Regions from separate parts of the Pseudomonas artemisiae genome, predicted to be linked through region 2. Evidence: predicted binding sites of a transcription regulator. Region 2 holds the regulator's gene; each other region holds the start of a gene.
The links. Region 2 encodes sigma-54, which starts transcription at its own class of promoters, with help from an activator protein. Its sites were predicted from a motif close to ANTGGCATNNANNTTGCTNT; they were not measured.
Positions count from the first base shown of each region.

Region 1: the regulator sigma-54 is predicted to act here: its motif matches at 2,981-3,000, upstream of ACWKV4_RS04370 (CmpA/NrtA family ABC transporter substrate-binding protein).
Region 3: the regulator sigma-54 is predicted to act here: its motif matches at 2,682-2,701, upstream of glnK (P-II family nitrogen regulator).

Region 1 covers NZ_JBSKHS010000003.1:2,590-8,376, reverse strand. The annotation lists gene rlmKL (bifunctional 23S rRNA (guanine(2069)-N(7))-methyltransferase RlmK/23S rRNA (guanine(2445)-N(2))-methyltransferase RlmL) at 1-1,011, opposite strand, end outside; gene rmf (ribosome modulation factor) at 1,524-1,739, shown strand; gene ACWKV4_RS04375 (quinone-dependent dihydroorotate dehydrogenase) at 1,879-2,913, opposite strand; gene ACWKV4_RS04370 (CmpA/NrtA family ABC transporter substrate-binding protein) at 3,124-4,308, shown strand; gene ACWKV4_RS04365 (ANTAR domain-containing response regulator) at 4,313-4,888, shown strand; gene ACWKV4_RS04360 (nitrate/nitrite transporter) at 5,116-5,787, shown strand, end outside.
Region 2 covers NZ_JBSKHS010000001.1:183,472-189,258, reverse strand. The annotation lists gene ACWKV4_RS00885 (superoxide dismutase) at 1-222, shown strand, start outside; gene ACWKV4_RS00880 (HPr family phosphocarrier protein) at 437-709, opposite strand; gene rapZ (RNase adapter RapZ) at 730-1,587, opposite strand; gene ptsN (PTS IIA-like nitrogen regulatory protein PtsN) at 1,590-2,054, opposite strand; gene hpf (ribosome hibernation-promoting factor, HPF/YfiA family) at 2,062-2,370, opposite strand; gene ACWKV4_RS00860 (RNA polymerase factor sigma-54) at 2,491-4,002, opposite strand; gene lptB (LPS export ABC transporter ATP-binding protein) at 4,127-4,852, opposite strand; gene lptA (lipopolysaccharide transport periplasmic protein LptA) at 4,852-5,397, opposite strand; gene lptC (LPS export ABC transporter periplasmic protein LptC) at 5,384-5,787, opposite strand, start outside.
Region 3 covers NZ_JBSKHS010000022.1:29,003-34,789, forward strand. The annotation lists gene ACWKV4_RS19250 (NUDIX hydrolase) at 1-245, shown strand, start outside; gene yghX (YghX family hydrolase) at 342-1,229, shown strand; gene ACWKV4_RS19260 (LysR family transcriptional regulator) at 1,236-2,153, opposite strand; gene ACWKV4_RS19265 (accessory factor UbiK family protein) at 2,208-2,489, opposite strand; gene glnK (P-II family nitrogen regulator) at 2,899-3,237, shown strand; gene ACWKV4_RS19275 (ammonium transporter) at 3,273-4,607, shown strand; gene ACWKV4_RS19280 (secondary thiamine-phosphate synthase enzyme YjbQ) at 4,818-5,240, shown strand; gene sutA (transcriptional regulator SutA) at 5,332-5,652, shown strand; gene ACWKV4_RS19290 (HAD family hydrolase) at 5,762-5,787, opposite strand, start outside.

The DNA.
Region 1 (5,787 bases), on a different contig from region 2:
GCCCAGGTGCTGGTACAGGTACACCAGGCTGGCTTCATCGCCCAAGCGTTCGCCGTAGGGGGGGTTGCATACTACAAGGCCTTTTTGGTTCTGATCGGGCCGAGGCTCGAAGGTGGCCAACTCGCCTTGGTAGATCTTTACCCATTCGCTCAGGCCCGCGCGCTCGATGTTGTTACGGGCGGGCTGAATCAACCGAGGGTCGGCTTCATAACCGCGAATCCAGGCAGGTTTGCGAGCCAGCCCGGCGTGGGCGCGAGCACTGGCCTCTTCGTGGATTTTGCGCCACAGGGCCGGTACGTGGCCAAGCCAGGCGCTGAAGCCCCACCGCTCGCGGCGCAGGTTCGGCGCCAGGTCAGCGGCGATCATTGCCGCTTCTACCAGGAAGGTGCCCACACCACACATCGGGTCGGCCAGGGCGCCCCCTTCGGCGGCGATCTTCGGCCAGCCAGCGCGGATCAGAATCGCGGCCGCCAGGTTCTCTTTAAGTGGCGCCGCGCCCTGCTGCAAGCGATAGCCGCGCTGGTGCAGGCTATGGCCGGAGAGGTCCAGGGAGAGGATGGCTTCACCGCGGTCCAGGCGCAGGTGGATGCGCAGGTCAGGGTTGAGCTTGTCGATGCCCGGGCGTTGCCCATCTGGGCCCCGCAGGCTATCGACGATTGCATCCTTGACCTTTAAAGCGCCGAAGTGGGTGTTATCGATGCCTGAACCGTGGCCGCTGAACTCCACTGCCAGGGTACCCGTGGGGTCCAGGTGCTCGGCCCACTCGACCTCGCGCACGCCTGCGTACAGGTCTTCAGCGTCGCGCATGGAAAAGCGCTTGAGCACCAAGAGCACCCGGTTGGCCAAGCGGGACCAGAGGCACAGCCGGTAGGCGGTCTCCATGGTCGCCTGCCCGCGCACTGCGGCGGTATGTTCGCGCACCTCTTCCAGGCCAAGGGTGGCGGCTTCTTCTGCCAACAAGCCTTCAAGGCCCTTGGGGCAGGTAAGGTAAATCTCAAAAATATCCGACATTCGTTTGTGCCTGTGCAGTGCCGGGGACGCATCCACCGGGTCGGTTAATCGGGCGCTGTTTCCGCCAACGCCGCCATGGCACAACCTGTGCCTGCCACCAGAACGCCCCTTGCGTAAAAAGGGATTAGACGTTCAGGCAGCGTTGAATCGTATTTCGTCACAATTTTTGCGACCTCTGGTCGTGCCTTCGGGAAGGTACGAAAACAGCGATCCTGTTGGCAAATCCTGCCCATTACGCTTGTTTAGCGCCCTGGAATCAGTGCCTTGGCTGAGTTCCAAGCAGCCATGGGTGGTGCTTTGTTATGGCTAGAAGCACTAAAGGTGAATATCTTATTACAAATCGTTCATTCCATCGGGCGCCAAGGTTCGTTAGAACTAAACCCGAGCCGCACTGCAACGGTGTGGCTCAAGGCCTGCCACGCCGGCAGCAGGCTCCTTATCACCGGCAGTCAATACTGCCCGGCCCAGCAGTGGCCGACGGGACATAAGTCAACAAACGAGGGCTACACCCTATGAGAAGACTCAAGCGTGATCCGTTGGAACGAGCATTTCTTCGCGGCTATCAGAACGGCCTTAGTGGCAAATCCAGGGAGCTCTGCCCCTTTACCTTACCTTCGGTCCGCCAGGCGTGGATCAACGGTTGGCGAGAGGGGCGTGGCGACAATTGGGATGGCATGACCGGGACAGCCGGGCTCCATAGGCTCAACGAACTTCACGCGGTCGGCTGACAGCCGACAGGCTCTTTCTCCTACCAGCCGTCCAGCATCAGCGGCGGCCTTCCAGCTCAGGTGCAAGGCACTTGAGTTGGAAGGTACTTACGGGGGTTCAGGCTCAAGGCCACCCCCGTTACCTCAGCCCCCGGTGTTTCTAAGGGTGCAACCTGCCGGGCAGCGCGCCAATGGCATCCACTGCCTCGCGAATCAGGCTCGGCCCTCGATAGATAAACCCTGAATACACCTGTACCAAGCTGGCACCGGCCTGGATCTTCTCGGCCGCGTGGGCGCCCTCGGTGATGCCCCCCGCTGCGATGATAGGCAGCGCACCCTTGAGCTCGGCTGCCAGCACGCGCACGGTATGGGTGCTCTTGTCCCGCACAGGCGCGCCAGACAAGCCACCCGCTTCTTCAGCATGGGGCAGGCCTTGCACGCCCTCGCGTGACAGCGTGGTGTTGGTAGCGATCACCGCATCCATGCCAGTGGCCATCAGAGCCGCGGCCACTTGAGCAGTTTCTTCGTCGGTCATGTCCGGGGCGATCTTGATCGCCAGTGGCACTCGGCGGCCGGTGGCCAGGGCCAAGGCTTCACGCCGGGTTGCCAAGGCTCCGAGCAACGCTTTGAGGGAGTCACCGAACTGTAGGCTGCGCAGCCCCGGTGTATTGGGCGAGCTGACGTTGACCGTGACATAGCTGGCATGATCGTAGACCTTGTTCAGGCAGATCAGGTAGTCATCCTGGGCCCGCTCAACGGGGGTGTCGACGTTCTTGCCAATGTTGATACCTAGCACGCCCCCATACCGCGCGGCTTTCACCCGGCCCACCAAGTGGTCCACGCCCAGGTTATTGAACCCCATGCGGTTGATGATGGCCGTGGCTTCGGGCAACCGGAACAACCGCGGCTTGGGGTTGCCTGGCTGTGGCCGTGGCGTCACGGTGCCGACTTCGATAAAGCCGAACCCCAGCTGGGCGAAGCCTTCGATGGCGGTACCGTTTTTGTCCAGCCCGGCGGCAAGGCCCACTGGGTTGTCGAAGCGCAGGCCCATCACGGTAGTGGGCACAGGCGCTGGCGCCTTGGTCAGACAGCGGTTGATGCCCAGCCGCCCGCCTGCCCCGATAAGGTCCAGCGACAGGTCGTGGGAGGTTTCCGCGGACAGTTTGAACAGCAGTTGGCGGGCCAGGTCGTACATGGTCGGCGTGCTCGGCTTGGGTCAAAAAACAGCCGGCAGTATATAGCCCTGAAAGTGCTTTGTGGGCACTGGCATAGCGATTGCTCGGCCGTTCAGGCACCACTGAGCGCGGCAGCACTTGCACGCTTAACCTAAGCAACCAACAGCGGCGCCAGGCTTGCCCGCTCCAGCCACACCTTGGGCGCCGTTGTGCTTGAAAAAGGCCCACCTATGACCGCGACAACACTGGATCCTCGAACCGCCTGGGTGGCTGGCAGCGATGGCCCGGAAAAAACCAGCATCGAACTGGGCTACATGCCCCTGACTGATTGCGCCTCGGTGGTGGTAGCCGCCACTCAGGGCTTCGCTGAGCCCTACGGGTTGCACATCAACCTGCGTCGCCAGGCTTCCTGGGCAGGCTTGCAGCATAAGCTGGTCAGCGGCGAGCTGGACGTGGCCCATGCCCTGTACGGGTTGGTGTATGCCGTGCAGCTGGGCATCAGCGCAGGCCCGGCCCGAGACATGGCGGTGTTGATGGGCCTGAACCGCAATGGGCAAAGCCTGAACCTGTCCGCCGCCCTGGCCCAAAGCGGCATCACCGACGGGCCTGGGTTGAGGCGGCACGTACAGGCCGGCGGGCGCCGCCTGACGTTCGCCCAGACTTTCCCCACTGGCACCCACGCCCTGTGGTTGTATTACTGGCTGGCCAGTCATGGCATCAACCCGCTCAGCGATATCGACAGCGTGGTGGTGCCGCCGCCACTGATGGTAGAACACCTGCGCGCCGGGCGCATTGATGGGTATTTCGTGGGCGAACCTTGGGCGGCCGGTGCAGTGGACGATCAACTGGCGGTTACCTTGAGTACCAGCCAGGCGGTGTGGCCTGACCACCCTGAGAAGGTGCTGGCGTGCACCCAGGACTTCGTGAGCACCTACCCTAATACCGCCCGGGTGTTGATCATGGCAGTGCTGGAGGCCAGCCGCTTCGTGGAGCAGGACCTTGCCGCCACCGCGCACCTGCTCAGTGCCCAGGCCTACCTTAATGCCCCGCTTCAGAGCATCGTCCACCGTTTGCAAGGCCAGTACCAGGATGGCCTCGGCCATGCCTGGCAAGACCCTCACCCCTTGCGCTTTTTCGATCAAGGCCAGGTGAACCTGCCGTATGTGTCCGATGGCCTGTGGTTCATGACCCAGTTCCGCCGCTGGGGCCTGCTGCGTGAAGCACCGGCCTATGAAACCATGGCCCGGCAGGTGCAGCAGCTGGAGCGTTACCGCGAGGCCGCACAGGCCTTGGGCATCGCCTGCGACAGCGCCGATTACCGCCGTAGCGTGCTGTTGGACGGCACACCTTGGGATGGAAGCGACCCGGAAGGCTATGCCCTGGGCTTTGCGATCGACAGTGCTACGAGGGGTTGAGGCCATGCTGCGAATACTGCTGATCGACGACACCGCCTTAAAACTCGGCCGCCTGCGCGCCGCCCTGACCGGGGCAGGCTTTGAGGTAATGGAAGCGGCGGGCATGACCATTGACCTGCCCGGCGAAGTAGAGCGGTTGCGCCCCGATGTGATTCTGATCGACACCGACTCGCCAGGCCGTGACGTTATGGAGCAGGTCATTCTGACCAATCGAGATCGCCCTCGGCCTATCGTGATGTTTACCGATGAGCACGACCCGCGGGTGATGCGCCAGGCCATCCGCGCCGGGGTGAGTGCGTATATCGTCGAAGGCATCCAGGCCGAGCGGCTGCAACCGATCCTGGATGTAGCCATGGCGCGCTTTGACAGTGATCAGGCGCTACGGGCGGAGCTTAACGCCCGGGACCAGCAACTCGCCGAGCGCAAGCGCATTGAGCTGGCCAAGGGGCTGCTAATGAAGCTAAAAAGCTGCGACGAGGCCGCCGCCTATACCCTGATGCGCAAGCAAGCAATGAGCCGCCAGCAGAAGCTGATTCAGGTCGCCGAGCAGATCATCGCCATGAACGAGATGCTTGGCTAGGCCTTCCTTGAGGGTAAGCGCCGGCTGGCCCAAGAATTGCTGTAGCTCCACCTGAAGCCTGATGGCTTTCATACAGTTTAGCTCGGGCAGCCAATGGCGGTTGCCGGGCCCACGACAAAGACGTCGCTTCCACCTGCCCAGGCAGGCTGGCAGCGGCGTCTTTTGCTTTTTGGCTCCCAGGGCTCACAGCCATGCCTGCGCCCTCCCCTTGCCCGACGAGGTCTTCGATGAACAGCAGTTTTTGGAAAGCCGGCCACGCGCCTACTTTGTTTGCCGCCTTTTTGTACTTCGACCTGAGCTTTATGGTGTGGTACTTGCTCGGCCCTCTGGCCGTGCAGATCGCGACTGATCTACACCTGACCACCCAAGAACGTGGGCTGCTGGTAGCCACGCCCATTCTGGCCGGGGCCATTCTGCGGGTGATCATGGGCTGGCTGGCCGATCGCCTGTCCCCGAAGACCGCGGGGCTGATTGGCCAATGCCTGGTGATCGTGGCCCTTGCCCTGGCTTGGCGGCTGGGCATTCACAGTTTTGAACAAGCCCTGCTGCTAGGGGTAGGGCTGGGCGTGGCGGGTGCGTCCTTTGCGGTGTCCTTGCCTTTGGCCTCTCAATGGTACCCGGCTCAACACCAGGGCAAGGCCATGGGCATCGCTGGCGCGGGCAACTCAGGTACGGTGTTCGCCGCGTTGTTCGCGCCAGCGCTGGCGGCAGGTTTTGGCTGGACCAACGTGTTTGGCTTTGCGCTGATTCCGCTGCTAGTCACCCTAGTGGTGTTTGCCCTGCTGGCCCGCAATGCGCCGAACCGCCCCACACCCAAGGCCCTGGCCGACTACAGCAAAGCCTTGGGCGATAAAGACAGCTGGTGGTTTATGTTCTTCTACGCCATCACCTTTGGTGGC
Region 2 (5,787 bases):
CTCAGCGTGACCCCGGAGAAAAAACTGGTCGTTGAAAGCACGGCTAACCAGGACAGCCCCTTGATGAAAGGCAATACGCCTATTCTGGGCCTGGACGTGTGGGAACACGCTTATTACCTCAAGTACCAGAACCGCCGCCCTGAGTACATTGGCGCCTTCTTCAACGTAATCAATTGGGCGGAAGTCGAGAAACGCTACCAGGCGGCCTTGCAGGCAGCTTAAGCCGCAATCGGTGTAGGAGCGAGCAACGCTCGCGAACAGTCCGGCGCCCTACCTCAAGGCGTTTGAGGCCATTCGCCAGCCCTGCTGGCGCCTACACATGGCCTAGACCGACACACATCCTCGTAGGAGCGAGCAAGGCTCGCGAACGGCGTCCGAGGCCTTATCAAGGGTATGTGGGTGATGTTCGCCAGCTTGGCTGGCTCCTACAGGCCTGTTATTCGCCTTCGTCGAATTTGTTATTGATCAATTCCACAAGGGCGTTTAGGGCCTCTTGGGCGCTTTCACCTTCAGTGCTTAGGTAAATCTGCGTACCCTTGCCTGCGGCGAGCATCATCACTGCCATAATGCTCTTTCCGTCAACCAGGCTGGCTTCACTGCGGCCAACCCGGACCTGGCATGGGAAGCGCCCGGCAATGCCCACGAACTTAGCGGCAGCGCGTGCATGCAAGCCCAGCTTGTTGATGATGGTGATGTCGAGTGCGGGCATTGCGCGGTGAGTCCTTGGGTTCAGGTGAGGTCCCGGTGGCGAACCTGGACGTTGTCGATGGTGGGCCTGAGCAACTGGCCTAACCGTTCGGTCAAATAGACCGAGCGATGGTGCCCTCCCGTGCAACCGATGGCAACCGTCACGTAGGCGCGATTGCTGGCAGCGAAGCGGGGCAGCCATTTAAGCAGATAGGCAGCGAGGTCTTGGTACATCTCCTCGACTTCAGGCTGGGCAGCCAAATAATCGATTACCGGCTGGTCCAGCCCCGAATGTTCCCGCAGCTCGGGTTTCCAGTACGGGTTCGGCAGGCAACGTACGTCGAACATTAAGTCTGCGTCCATGGGCATGCCACGCTTGAAGCCAAAGGATTCAATCAAGAACGCGGTGCCCGCATCTGGCTTGTTCAGCAACCTGAGCTTGAGCGTGTCCCGCAGCTGGTACAGATTCAGGTTGGTGGTATTGATCTTCAGGTCGGCCAAGTCAGCGATGGAGCTAAGCAGATCGCTCTCTGCCCGAATGGCTTCGGCCAGCGAACGGTTGGCGCTGGTCAGGGGGTGGCGGCGACGGGTTTCGGAAAAGCGCTTCAACAGCGTTTCTTCGTCCGCGTCAAGAAACAGCACATCACATTGAATATGCTTCTGGCGAACCTCGTCGAGCAACTCGGGAAAGCGGGAGAGGTGGCTGGGCAGGTTACGTGCGTCGATGGACACCGCTACCAAAGGGCGAGCCAGCTCAGTGTGGAGGATCGCCCGCTCCGCTAATTCAGGCAGCAGCCCCGCCGGAAGGTTATCGATGCAGTAAAAGCCGTTGTCTTCAAGGACATCGAGGGCAGTGCTCTTACCGGAGCCAGAGCGGCCGCTGACGATGACCAAGCGCATAATCAGGCGCCAGCCTGGGCGTTCAGGACCACTTGGTACAGCGCGTCACTATCCGATGCTGAACGGAGGCGCTCACGTACGTCCTTGCGATCGAGCATGCTGGCGATCTGCCGAAGTAGCTCAAGGTGTGCGTCTGTAGCAGCTTTGGGCACCAGTAGCACGAAGATCAAATCTACGGGTGCGCCGTCAATGGCGTCAAAATCCACTGGGGTTTGTAAGTGCAGCAGGGCGCTCATCGGCGACTGGCAGTTTTCCAGGCGGCAGTGGGGAATGGCAATGCCGTTACCAAAGCCTGTGGAGCCAAGTTTTTCTCGGGCGATCAGGGCTTCGTACACGGTTTGTTGTGCCACGCCAGGAAGGTTTTCGGCAATCAACTTGGCGATCTGTTCGAGTACGCGTTTCTTACTGCCGCCCGGCACGTTCACAAGTGAGCGGCCGGGGGTCAGGATCTGTTCTAGTCGGATCATTGGGGGCTTAGCGAGCGGCCGCACCTTGCAGGTGGCTCTGCTGTTTTTCCTTGTACTTGAGCAATTGCCGATCAAGTTTATCAGTGAGAAGGTCGATTGCGGCGTACATGTCGTCGTGTTTGGCCTCGGCGACCACGTCGAATTTAGGGACTCTAAGGGTAGCTTCAACACGCTGCTGCTGTTTTTCCACTTCCATGATCACCTGCACGCTGGTGATCTTGTCGCAGTGCCGCTCGAGCTTGGCGAGTTTTTCGGTCATGTAATCCCGCATTGCGTCGGTCACATCCAGCTGGTGCCCACTGATGTTGACTTGCATACCGCTTCTCCTTATTGCCAGGGCATAAAGAGGCAGGTGTGAAACCTGCCACTGAAACGCTGGTGGCATCCCAGGCATGCGCCTTACCGTGCAACCGACAACTCGCAGGCCCGGGCCAGGCTACATCAACCGCTTGCGTTCGCTGGAAGGCGCGATCCCGAGGGACTCACGGTACTTGGCGACAGTGCGGCGTGCTACCTGAATGCCTTGTGCTTCCAGTAAACCAGCGATCTTGCTATCGCTCAATGGCTTTTTCTGATTTTCCGCCGCAACCAGTTTTTTGATGATCGCTCGGATGGCCGTGGACGAGCACTCACCGCCCTCCGAGGTGCTTACATGGCTGGAGAAAAAGTATTTCAGTTCGTATATGCCACGCGGCGTATGCATGTACTTTTGCGTGGTAACCCGGGAGATGGTCGATTCGTGCATGCCCACGGCCTCTGCAATGTCATGCAAAACCAGAGGCTTCATGGCCTCATCGCCGTAGTCAAGAAAGCCTCGTTGGTGTTCGACAATCTGCGTTGCCACCTTCATCAGGGTTTCGTTGCGGCTTTGCAGGCTCTTAATGAACCAGCGCGCCTCCTGCAGCTGGTTACGCATGAAGGTATTGTCCGCGCTGCTGTCAGCCCGGCGTACGAAACCTGCATATTGAGGGTTGACCCTCAACCGCGGCATGGACTCTTGGTTGAGTTCCACCAGCCAGCGATCGCTGTCCTTGCGCACAATAACATCAGGCACCACGTATTCCGGCTCGCTGGCTTCGATCTGCGAGCCTGGCCGTGGGTTGAGGCTTTGCACCAGCTCTATGACCTGACGAAGCTCATCCTCCTTGAGTTTCATACGCCGCATCAGTTGGCTATAGTCGCGGCTGCCAAGCAACTCTATGTACTCGGTCACCAGCCGCTGGGCTTCAGCCAGCCAGGGGGTTTTAGGTGGCAGCTGGCGCAGTTGCAAGGCCAGGCATTCGCCCAGGTTGCGCGCGGCTACCCCCGCGGGCTCGAACTGCTGGATACGGTGAAGCACGGCTTCTACCTCGTCCAGCTCGATGTCCAGCTCCGGGTCGAAGGATTGGCAGATTTCTTCCAGGCTTTCTTCCAGATAACCCTGGCCGTTGATGGAGTCGATCAACGTTACGGCAATCAACCGATCGTTATCGGACATGGGCGCCAGGTTCAGCTGCCACAGCAGGTGGCTTTGCAGGCTTTCACCCGCCGACGTGCGGGTAGTGAAATCCCACTCGTCGTCATCACCAGAAGGCAGGCTGCTGGTGCTGGTTTGATAGATGTCTTCCCAGGCGGTATCTACGGGAAGCTCGTCAGGAATCCGCTCGCTCCAGTCACCTTCCTCGCCGCTGGCCTCGGTAGTGGTAGGGCTTTCCTGGAAGTTGGCCTCCTGGAACGCGGGCTCGTGGTTTTCCACTGCGCCACTATGCTCTACCTTGTCGGCAAGGGGGTCTGTGTTATCGAAATCATCCCCGTCTTCCTGCCGTTCGAGCATAGGGTTGGACTCGAGCGCCTCCTGGATTTCTTGCTGAAGATCCAGGGTAGAAAGCTGGAGAAGGCGGATGGCCTGTTGCAACTGCGGCGTCATCGTCAGTTGCTGGCCCATTTTAAGGACAAGCGATGGTTTCATGGCGTGAGCTTGACACCTTGTTTGCCGGCGCTAAGCGCCATCCACAACGAGCGCCTAATAAGGCGCCCGACTTTAAGCAAATTATATGCCTGAAACCTGGGCATTTGCCTAGGGGGTTTTACATTTACAGCCGGAACTCGTGCCCCAGGTAAACGTCTTTCACCAATTCATTGGCCAGGATAGTGGCTGAATCGCCTTCTGCAATCAATTGGCCATCGTTGACAATGTAGGCGATTTCACAGATGTCCAGGGTCTCGCGCACATTGTGGTCAGTGATGAGCACGCCTATGCCCTTGGCTTTCAAGTGATGGATGATCTGCTTGATATCACCCACGGAAATAGGGTCCACGCCAGCGAAGGGTTCATCGAGTAGGATGAACTTGGGCGCCGTAGCCAAGGCGCGTGCGATCTCTACCCGGCGGCGTTCGCCACCGGACAGGCTCATGCCCAGGTTGTCGCGAATGTGGGTGATATGGAATTCCTGCAGTAGGCTTTCCAGTTCCTTGCGTCGCCCGGCGGCGTCAAGGTCCTTCCGGGTTTCCAGAATGGCCATGATGTTATTGGCCACCGACAACTTACGGAAAATCGATGCTTCCTGGGGCAGGTAGCCAATGCCGGCGCGGGCGCGACCGTGCATGGGCTGGTGGCTGACGTCCAGGTCGTCGATCAGCACGCGGCCCTGATCGGCCTGTACCAGCCCGACGATCATATAGAAACAGGTGGTCTTGCCCGCACCGTTGGGGCCGAGCAAGCCGACGATCTGCCCACTGTCGATGGACAGGCTGACGTCCCTTACCACTTGCCGGCTTTTGTAGCTTTTAGCCAGATGCTGGGCCTTCAACGTTGCCATTACTGCGCCTTCTGCGGCTGATCGGTTTTCTTTTTCGGCTGGATGACCATGTCGATCCGTGGGCGTGGCGCGGTGACCTTGCTGCCAGTAGCACGGCCAGCGTTAACCACCTGGCGCACGGTGTCGTATACGATTTTCTCGCCTTCGGACGTATTGCCGTCGTTGATGACCTTGGCTTTGTCCACCAATACGATGCGGTTCTGAGACGCAAAATACTGAATGGTCACTGCATAGGCCTGCACGATGGGTTTGTCCACGGCAGGCTTCTGCTCGTAGTACGCCAGGTTACCGACCGCCGTGAACACGTCTACGTCGCCATTGGAGGCGCGCGTCACCGTAACCTTGTTGCCGGTGATTTTCATCGAGCCCTGGGTGATGACCACGCCGCCGGTATACACGGCCACGCCCTGCTTGTCGTCAAGCTGCGCGTCGTCGGACTGGATGTGAATGGGTTGGTCCCTGTCGGTGGGCAGCGCCAAGGCGTTCACGCTTCCCAGTACCGCGCCCAGGCCAAGCAGGAAGGGGAGGGTTTTAACGAGCCTCATACTGTCCTCTTACAGTGGACAGCAAGTGGATCTTGCTGTCGTTCAAATACGCTTTCATTCCCTTGGCAGTCGTTACGCCACCGGCGCCGTCGATTCTAACGGTTTGATCGGTCTGCGCATATTGCTTCTGTGGGAAGACTGTCGCGCGGGACGTTGTAATGACGGTCGCTCGATTCTGCTGGTCGGTGCGGTTGAGCCTCACCGCGTCGATGAGTTCGACCTCGCTGCCATCCGGATTGACTTCGGCGCGATCGCTGACCACATGCCAGGGGAAGGTAGTGCCGCGGTAGATATCCATTACGGGCTTGGTCACATGAGTGATTTCACTCGCCTTGAGGTGCTCGACCTTGTCAGCGGTCATTTCATACTGCAGGGTCCCGTTTGGCAGGT
Region 3 (5,787 bases), on a different contig from region 2:
GCGTGCGTATCCAGCCGGAGCAAGCCCTCTATCTCGGCTGCTTCAGCGCGCCGGCCGCCAACGAGCCGGGCTATGAAGTGTGCTGCGAACTGTTTAAGGTGGTGATAGATCACGCCGTGGAGCCTGCGGCGGAAATCGAAGAAGCGGTGTGGGTGAGCGCGGAACAGGCGTATGAGCTGAATCTGGCGCCATTGACGCAACATTGGGTGCTGCCTAGCGTCTTCGCGCAGGCCTCCGTGAGTTAAGCGCCTAGGGGGAGGGCACGGGTGCCGCTACCATAGCGCCCCGTTGTGTAACGCTCGGCTATAGTCCTTCGACGCCTAACGCCGAAGGAGCGCCCCATGGAACGCCTTACCGCCAAAGACTTTGCCCCTGAGCTGCTTGAGCTCTATGACTACTATGCCCACGGGCGGATCAGCCGCCGGGCTTTCCTCGACTGTGCGGCAGCCTTTACCGTGGCGGGGCTCTCGGCCTCGGCGTTGCTGACGGCCTTGAGCCCCAACTATGCCCTGGCCGAGCAGGTAGCCTTCACCGACCCGGCCATCCTCGCTGAATATGTGACCTACCCCTCGCCCAATGGGCATGGCACGGTGCGGTCGTATCTGGTGCGGCCGGCGCAGGCACAGGGCAAGGTGCCCGCCGTGGTGGTGGTGCATGAGAACCGTGGGCTGAACCCCTATATCGAAGACGTAGCCAGGCGTCTGGCAAAGGCGGGTTACCTGGCCCTTGCACCGGATGGCCTGAGTTCAGTGGGCGGTTACCCGGGTAATGACGAAAAAGGCAAAGCCTTGCAGCAGAAAGTAAACCCCGAGCAACTGATGAACGACTTCTTCGCCGCCATCGACTGGCTGGAGAAGCATCCGGCAGCCACGGGGAAGGTGGGCATTACCGGCTTCTGTTACGGCGGCGGAGTGGCCAATGCCGGGGCCGTGGCCCATCCTGCCTTGGCGGCAGCGGTACCCTTTTACGGGCGCCAGCCCAAGGCAGAGGACGTAGCCCGCATCAAAGCACCTCTGCTGTTGCATTACGCGGAGCTAGACACTGCCATCAACGAAGGCTGGCCGGCCTATGAGCAGGCGCTGAAGGCGGCAGGTAAAACCTATGAAGCCTATGTGTACCCAGGCGTGAACCATGGCTTTCACAACGATTCTACCCCACGCTACGACGAAGCCGCGGCGAACCTTGCGTGGGAGCGCACCCTGGGCTGGTTCAAGCAGTATCTGGTGTGAAGCCCGTTAGTGAGTTAGCCCACCGTCGCCCATATGCTGTTCCAGGCGCATGCGCAGCCAACGCTCAGCGGGGTCGGTGTCGGTAATGCTCAGCCATACCATCGACAGCTCCAGCGCCTGGTTCTCAAACGGCAAAGGCTCGGCGCGCAGGGTACCCCAGGCTTCCATGGCCGTGGCCGCGTAGTCTGGGCAGCCTGCCAACAAGTCCGTGCCCGCCAGAATGGACGGCAATGAACTGAATTGGGGCACCGACAGCACTACCTTGCGGGTACGGCCGATCTCGTCCAGCCACTCGTCGGCGATTCCTCGGGTGTTGGCGGTATGGGACACCACCACATGAGGGCGAGCGCAGTATTCCTCCAAGGTTAGAGGATGGTCGGAGTGATCGGCCCTCAATACCCGGGCATACATGCGCCGCAGCAGCTTGCGCTTGGCGTTGGCCGGCAGGCCGCGGGTCTGGCTGATCCCTACGGTAATGTCCCCGGAGGCGAGCAGGTCAGGAATGCGCCAATAGTCCACATGCTGAACCACCACGATCACATCCGGCGCCTCCTGGCGCAGGGCACGCAGCAGCGGCGGCAGCAGCCCGAATTCCACATCATCCGACAGGCCGATGCGAAACGTCATTTTGCTGGTGGACGGGTCGAAATCGTGGCTCAGGCTCAGGGCGACGGACATGGCGTCCAGCGCTGGCGACAGGTGTTTGATCAGCTCTTCGGCACGGGCGGTGGGCTCCATCCGATGGCCCACGCGAATGAACAGCGGGTCGTTGAACAGTGTTCGCAGGCGATTGAGCGCCGCGCTGATGGTGGGTTGCCCCAAGAACAGTTTTTCCGCCACGCGGGTCACATTGCGCTCAAGCATCAGCGCCTCGAACACCACCATCAGGTTGATATCGGCCTTGCGCAGTTCGTTGCGGTTCATCGGCGAGCATCTGGGCTGGCGAAAGAGCTGCGCGGGCAGGGCGCCCGCGAGGGTTTACACGTCTTGGGGTGGCGTGAGCTTGGGTTCCGCGGGAAGGCGGGCTTCCAACTCGGCCAGGCGCGCTTCCAGAGCGTCCACTTTTTCGCGCGTGCGCGCCAGTACGACCATCTGGCTATCGAATTCTTCCCGGCTGACTAGGTCGAGGCGGGAGAAGGCGCCTTGTAGCAGCGCACGGAATTGGCTTTCGAATTCCTGGCGCGGTGGCAGGGCACTGCCGCCGAGCAAGCGGCTGGCCTGGTCGGTAAGGGCATCGAGGAAGGCTTTGGGTGCGAGCATGGGTGGCGGTTCCATGGCGGTTGAATGCGCAAAGTGTATCACGCGCTGGGCTAGCAGCCGGTTTTCAGGCATGCACAGTTATTGGGCGGCCCCCAGGTGGAAGTTGCACCAAGCCTGTGCGCGTGTGATGGGGCGCTGGGCTTTTTAGCTAATAGACCTGCGCCTGACGGCTGAATTACGGGCAGTGGCAAAGCTGGCAAGCTTTCTGCTTGGACCCAAGCGACCCCTGCACTGATGGTGGCCTGGAAGGCCAATGCAGCGCGCAGCGGCGGGGAAAACGTTTCGTCATAAGGCATGTTGAAGGCCGAGCCGGCAAAGGCCGCGGCGCGTTACAAAGCCAGACACTGCGCTTAGACTTGAGCCGGGTTTGTTTTCCTGGGGCAAGTCCACCATTTCGGGAGAGAGTTTCATGAAGCTAGTCACTGCCATCATCAAGCCGTTCAAGCTGGACGACGTACGCGAGTCGTTGTCGGAAATCGGCGTGCAGGGCATCACGGTCACCGAGGTCAAAGGCTTCGGGCGGCAGAAGGGCCATACCGAGTTATACCGTGGCGCGGAGTACGTGGTGGATTTTCTACCGAAAGTGAAGATCGACGTTGCCATCGATGACAAAGACCTGGACCGTGTGATCGAGGCCATCACCAAGGCCGCGAACACCGGCAAGATTGGCGACGGCAAGATCTTCGTGGTCAATCTGGAACAAGCCATCCGCATCCGTACCGGCGAAACCGATACCGACGCCATCTAAGCCGCCCTATAAAAAAAGCCCCAGGAGTAAACAATATGACTCTGCGTCAATTCGCAGGGCTAGGCGCCCTGTTGTCTCTTGTAATACCAGGCCTGGCCATGGCCGACGAGACAGCCGCCCCTGTGCTCAATTCTGGCGACACCGCCTGGATGCTGACTTCCACCGCCCTGGTGCTGTTCATGACCATTCCTGGGCTGGCCCTATTCTATGGCGGCATGGTGCGTTCCAAGAACGTGCTGTCGGTGATGATGCAGTGCTTCGCGATCACCGGGTTGATCACGGTATTGTGGTTCATCTATGGCTATAGCCTGGCGTTCGATACCACCGGTATGGAGCAGGGCGTTATCAACGTCCATTCGTTCTTTGGCGGCATGGGCAAAGCCTTCCTTGCCGGGATCACGCCTGCCAGTATCACCTCCGCCACCGCGCTGTTTCCCGAAGCGGTGTTCGTGACCTTCCAGATGACCTTCGCCATTATCACCCCCGCCCTGATCGTGGGTGCCTTTGCCGAGCGCATGAAGTTCTCGGCAATGCTGATCTTCATGGGCATCTGGTTCACCCTGGTATACGCGCCGATCGCCCATATGGTGTGGAGCGGTAACGGCGGCCTGATGTGGGACTGGGGCGTGCTGGACTTCGCGGGCGGCACCGTTGTGCACATCAACGCCGGTATCGCTGGCCTGGTGACCTGCCTGGTGTTGGGCAAGCGCAAGGGCTATCCCACCACCCCGATGGCACCCCATAACCTGGGCTATACCCTGGTGGGCGCCGCCATGTTGTGGGTTGGCTGGTTTGGTTTCAACGCAGGCTCGGCCGCAGCCGCCAATGGCACGGCGGGCATGGCCATGTTGGTCACCCAAATCGCCACCGGGGCTGCTGCCTTGGGCTGGATGTTTGCTGAATGGCTCAGCCACGGCAAGCCCAGCGCATTGGGGATCGCTTCGGGCGTAGTGGCGGGTTTGGTCGCCATCACCCCGGCCGCCGGTACCGTGGGCCCCATGGGGGCTCTGATCATTGGCCTGGTGGCGGGCGTGCTGTGCTTCTTCACCGCCACTACCCTCAAGCGCAAGCTGGGTTATGACGATTCGCTCGACGCTTTTGGCGTTCACGGCGTGGGTGGCATTATCGGCGCGCTGCTTACTGGCGTATTCGCAGCCCCCGCTCTGGGCGGCTTCGGTACCGTGGAAGACGTGGCAGGTCAGCTGTGGATTCAGGCCAAGGGCGTAGGCTTCACCGTGGTTTACACAGCGATCGTGACCTTTGTCATCTTGAAAGTGCTGGACCTGATCATGGGCCTGCGGGTTTCTGAAGAAGAGGAAGCCGTGGGGCTGGATTTGGCTCAACACAACGAGCGGGGTTACAACCTGTAAACCTTCTAACACCGTTCGAGAAAAATGCCCGGTTTGCCGGGCATTTTTTTATTCGGCATTTGTCACTGCTTGGAGCGTCTTCACAATGGCCGGCCAGCGGCAGTGGGGAGGGCCAGATTTTTTATGTCTGTAGGAAATGCCTACACAAATACAGGACTTTGCTTTTTTTTCGAGCGCGCTAGAATGCGCCCCGAATGCGCGGAGAACGCCATGTGGCAGCAAACGACTATCACTCTCAAGGCACGCCCCAGGGGCTTTCATCTGGTCACCGACGAAATCATCGGCGGGTTTCCAGCCCTGGCAGATTGCGAGGTTGGCTTGCTGCACATCTGGTTGCAACATACCTCCGCTTCACTGACGGTCAACGAAAACGCTGACCCTGCGGTGCGCCGAGATTTCGAGCGGTTCTTCAACCGCTTGGTACCCCAGCGCGAGCCTGGCTATGAGCACAATGACGAGGGTGAGGATGACCTTCCCGCGCATTTCAAAGCCAGCCTGCTGGGTTGTCAGCTCAGCCTGCCAATACGGGCAGGCCGCTTGGCAATGGGCACTTGGCAGGGTATTTACCTGGGCGAGCACCGGGATCACGGTGGCTCCCGGCGGCTGATCGCTACGTTACACGGTGAAGGGTAAGTACCCAGGCCTTTGGTATTTTTTCCGGCGCTGTCGACTTTCGGCGCGCTGGGCTTTAAACAACTGCTCCGGCAACACATGAGGTAGGACCATGAGCGACGACGATCTGGAAGATGACCTGGAAGTAGGTGACGAGGACGACACCGAGGAGGGCCTGGAAACGGCCGCTGAAGACGTTGCCGATGATAGCGGGGCCACTGATAGCCCAGCCCCCGCGGGCAAGGGTAAAAAAGCCGCTGTCAGCGTAGACGAGCTGCCCAGTATCGAAGCCAAGCAGAAGGAGCGTGATGCCCTGGCCCGCGCTATGGAGGAGTTTCTCTCGCGGGGTGGCAAGATCGAGGAAGTCGAGGCAAACGTCGTGGCCGACCCGCCCCGTAAGCCAGACAACAAGTACGGTAGCCGTCCTATCTAAAGCATCTGTGTGGGTTGGCTGTAGAGTTTGAAACGTCTTCGCGAGCTGTCGCTGGCTCCTACACGCCCACATCAGCGTAGGACCCAGCGAAGCTAGCGAAGATGATGCATCAGGCGCTTTCGGAATTCCAGGTAG